One region of the Streptomyces sp. NBC_01198 genome, then DNA from elsewhere that is predicted to be linked to it. Evidence: riboswitches for the same ligand, from Rfam matches in the RefSeq annotation. Region 1 holds a riboswitch; the other holds the start of a gene.
What was found. Region 1 has a riboswitch for thiamine pyrophosphate ahead of OG702_RS09835 (thiamine ABC transporter substrate-binding protein). Riboswitches for the same ligand answer to the same signal wherever they lie in the genome.
Positions count from the first base shown of each region.

Region 2: another riboswitch for thiamine pyrophosphate. It lies ahead of thiO (glycine oxidase ThiO); the one in region 1 lies ahead of OG702_RS09835 (thiamine ABC transporter substrate-binding protein).

Region 1 covers NZ_CP108568.1:2,218,712-2,220,903, reverse strand. Annotated here, with positions in the region: gene rlmN (23S rRNA (adenine(2503)-C(2))-methyltransferase RlmN) at 1-935, shown strand, start outside; TPP riboswitch at 999-1,128, shown strand; gene OG702_RS09835 (thiamine ABC transporter substrate-binding protein) at 1,121-2,192, shown strand, end outside.
Region 2 covers NZ_CP108568.1:6,089,019-6,091,210, reverse strand. Annotated here, with positions in the region: gene OG702_RS27120 (NAD(P)/FAD-dependent oxidoreductase) at 1-413, opposite strand, end outside; TPP riboswitch at 809-917, shown strand; gene thiO (glycine oxidase ThiO) at 915-2,081, shown strand; gene thiS (sulfur carrier protein ThiS) at 2,078-2,192, shown strand, end outside.

The DNA of each region.
Region 1 (2,192 bases):
ACCCGGCGGCCTGGACGGACATCCCGGCCGCGGCCCGCGGCAGGCTCGCCGAGGACCTGCTGCCCGAGCTGATGACGGTGGTGCGGCACGCGTCGTGCGACGACGGCGACACCCGCAAGACGCTGTGGAAGCTCTTCGACGGGACCCTGGTCGAGTCGGTGCTGATGCGCTATCCGGACCGGGTCACGATGTGCATCTCCTCCCAGGCGGGCTGCGGCATGAACTGCCCGTTCTGCGCCACCGGGCAGGCCGGCCTCGACCGCAACCTGTCGACCGCCGAGATCGTGCACCAGATCGTGGCCGGCATGAAGTCGCTGCGCGACGGTGAGGTCCCCGGCGGGGCGTCGCGGCTGTCGAACATCGTCTTCATGGGCATGGGCGAGCCGCTGGCCAACTACAAGCGGGTGGTCGGCGCGATCCGCCGGCTCACCGACCCAGAGCCGGACGGCCTCGGGCTGTCGCAGCGCGGCATCACCGTGTCCACGGTGGGACTGGTGCCCGCGATGTACCGCTTCGCGGACGAGGGCTTCAAGTGCCGCCTCGCGGTGTCCCTGCACGCCCCCGACGACGAGTTGCGCGACACCCTGGTGCCGGTCAACACCCGCTGGAAGGTCCGCGAAGTGCTGGACGCCGCCTGGCACTACGCCGAGGTCTCCGGCCGCCGGATCTCGGTGGAGTACGCGCTGATCCGCGATGTGAACGACCAGGCGTGGCGCGCCGACCGGCTGGGCAGGCTGCTGAAGAACCACCGGGTGCACGTCAACCTGATCCCGCTCAACCCGACGCCCGGCTCGAAGTGGACGGCGTCCAGGCCGGAGGACGAGCGCGCGTTCGTCGCGGCGCTGGAGTCGCACGGCGTGCCGGTGACCGTACGGGACACCCGCGGCCAGGAGATCGACGGAGCGTGCGGGCAGCTCGCGGCGGCCGAGCGCTGACCTGCTGCTATCGTACGGTCGGCGACCGACGGCAAACATAGCGTCGTACAGTCGTACAACAGAACATTCCGACAGGGGAGCGCCTGCGACGGCGCTGAGAGTGCGGCGAGGGATCCGATCCGAGGATCCCAGGCCGCAGACCCTCCCACCTGATCCGGGTCATACCGGCGTAGGGAGTCATGCAGATGAGAACGACCCCACGGCGTGCTGTCGGCGCGCTCGTCCTGGCCACCGCCGCGGCGACCGTGCTGGCCGCCTGCGGCAGCGACTCGGACAAGGGCAAGGACGCGGCGGGCACCGGCTCCTCCGGGGGCGGCTCCAAGACCGTCACGCTGGTCAGCCACGACTCCTTCGCCGCGTCGAAGTCCGTGCTCGCGCAGTTCACCAAGGAGACCGGCTACACCGTCAAGGTGCTGCGCGGCGGGGACGCGGGCGCGGCGGTCAACCAGGCCATCCTGACCAAGGACCACCCGCGCGGTGACGTCTTCTTCGGCGTGGACAACACCCTGCTCTCCCGGGCGCTCGACAACGGCCTGTTCACGCGGTACACGGCCAAGGACCTGGCCCAGGTGCCGGCCGACGTGCAACTCGACGCGGCGAAGCACCGCGTCACGCCGATCGACTCCGGCGACGTCTGCGTCAACTACGACCGCGCCTACTTCACCTCCCACCACCTGGCCCCGCCGCAGACCTTCGCCGACCTGGTGAAGCCGGCGTACAAGAACCTGCTGGTGACCGAGAACGTCTCGACGTCCTCGCCGGGCCTGGCCTTCCTGCTGGGCAGCGCCGCCACCTACGGCGACGCGGGGTGGCAGGGGTATTGGAAGCAGCTCAAGAGCAACGGCGTCGAGGTCGTCGACAGCTGGGAGCAGGCCTACAACGACCGCTTCTCCGGCTCCTCGGCCGGCAAGCAGGCCAAGGGCGACCGGCCGCTGGTGGTCTCCTACGCCTCCAGCCCGCCCGCCGAGGTCGTCGGCGTCACCCCCGAGCCGGCCCGGTCACCCGTGGGCGTGTCCACCGGCACCTGCTTCCGGCAGATCGAATTCGCCGGCCTGCTGCACGGCGCGAAGAACACCGCGGGCGGCCAGGCGCTGATCGACTTCATGCTGAGCAGGACCTTCCAGCAGGACATGCCGCTGCAGATGTACGTCGACCCGGTGCGCCAGGACGCCGTCGAGCCGCCGGTCTTCGTCAAGTACGGCGCGAAGATCGCACACCCCACGACGCTGGCGCCCGGGAAGATCGCCGCCGAGCGCG
Region 2 (2,192 bases), 3.9 Mb from region 1:
ACCTGCTGGCGGGCGTCCAGCACCGGGCGCAGGGCGGCCGCGTCGTCCAGCGTGCGCAGCAGGTGCACCCCGGGCAGGCCCGCGGTCCCCGGCAGGGCGACCGGATACGCGCCGGTGGCCAGCACGAGGTGGTCGTAGCCGACGGGTCCGGCGTCCGTGATCACCTCGCGGCTCGCGGTGCGGAGCGCCTGCGCGCGCACGCCGAGCCGGAGGTCGACGCCTAGGGCGTCGAAGTCCACGTCGAAGCGGATGTTGTCGACCGGGGCGCCGTCGCCGTCGGCGTCGCCGCCCAGCAGCACCGCCTTCGACAGCGGCGGGCGGTCGTACGGGGGGTGCCGTTCGTCGCCGAGCAGGGTGATCCCCTCGCGCCAGCCGAGCTCGCGCAGCGACATGGCCGTCCGGACTCCGGCCATTCCGGCCCCGACGATCACCACGGTGGCGCTGCGCTTGCTCACGTACTCACCGTAACGCCCCCGGTGGCCCGGGGGTGGGACTGGGGCGAACGCGCCACGCGCGCTCCTGCGCTCGCGCGCTCAGGGGGGTGCCACTTGCTGTGGCGGGGCCGGTTCGCGTGCGACTTGGGCTGGGCGCGCAGTTCCCCCGCGCCCTGGGGGGTGGCACTTGCTGTCGCGGGGCCGGTTCCCCGACGTGTTGCGCTGGGCGCGCAGTTCCCCGCGCCCCTGGGGGTGGGTGCCACTTGCTGTCGCCGTGCGACTGACCCCGCGCCCGGGCTGGGCGCGCCAGTTCCCCGCGCCCCCGGAGGTGGGTGGCACTTGCTGTCGCGGGGCGGGGATAGGGTGCCGGTGGGAGTGGACTCGCGGGAGCCCGGCGGACCGGGCTGAGAGGGTGGCTGGTGGCCGCCGACCGAAGAACCTGATCCGGGTCATGCCGGCGAAGGGAGGAGCGGTAGTTCCATGCATAGCGATACGCACGACGTGCTGATCGTCGGCGGTGGGATCATCGGCCTGGTCACGGCGTGGCGGGCGGCCCAGCGCGGGCTGCGGGTCGCGGTCGCCGACCCCGCGCCCGGCGGCGGAGCCGCCCATGTCGCGGCCGGGATGCTGGCCGCGGTCACCGAGCTGCAGTACGGCGAGCAGACGCTGCTCGACCTGAACCTCGCCTCCGCGGCCCGCTATCCGGACTTCGCCGCCGAGCTGGCCGGGGCGACGGGGCTGGACATCGGGTACCGCCGGTGCGGCACGCTGGCCGTGGCGCTGGACGCCGACGACCGGGCGCAACTACGGGACCTGCACGCCTTCCAGACCTCGCTCGGGCTTGAGGCGCAGTGGCTGAGCGGGCGGGACTGCCGCCGGCTCGAACCGCTGCTCGCCCCGGGCGTCCGCGGCGGGCTGCGGGTCGACGGCGACCACCAGGTGGACCCGCGCCGGCTGGCGGCCGCGCTGCTGCGGGCGGCCGGGCTGGCCGGGGTGACCTTCCTGCGGTCCGCTGCCGCCCGCGTGGAGTGCGCCGGCGGTCGCGTCACCGGCGCGGTGCTGGCCGACGGCACGACGGTCGCCGCCGGCCGCACGGTGCTGGCGGCGGGCAGCGAGAGCGGCCGGATCGCCGGGGTACCCGCGGACGTCCTGCCGCCGGTACGGCCGGTGAAGGGCCAGATCCTGCGGCTGCGGATCCCGTCGGCGCACGCGCCGTTCCTGTCGCGGACGGTACGCGCGGTGGTCCGCGGCAGCCACGTCTACCTCGTGCCGCGGGAGAACGGCGAGCTCGTACTCGGCGCGACCAGCGAGGAGTTCGGCTGGGACACCACGGTGACCGCCGGCGGGGTGTACGAACTGCTCAGGGACGCCCACGAGTTGGTGCCGGGCATCACCGAACTCCCGCTCACCGAGACCCTGGCGGGCCTGCGCCCGGGCTCTCCCGACAACGCGCCGCTGCTCGGGCGTACCGCGCTCGACGGGCTGCTGCTGGCCACCGGTCACCACCGCAACGGCGTGCTGCTCACCCCGGTCACCGGGGACGCCATGGCCGAGGTGCTGACCTCGGACACCGGCGAACTCCCGCCCTACGCACGCGCGTTCGGCGCGCAGCGGTTCGCACCGGCCCGGCAGGAGCAGGCGGTATGACGATCACCGTGCACGTCAACGGCAAGCCCAGGGACTTCGACGCCCCGGTCGCCCTCGACGCCCTGGTCGCCGGGATGACGGCCGCGCCCTCGGGCGTGGCCGCCGCCGTCA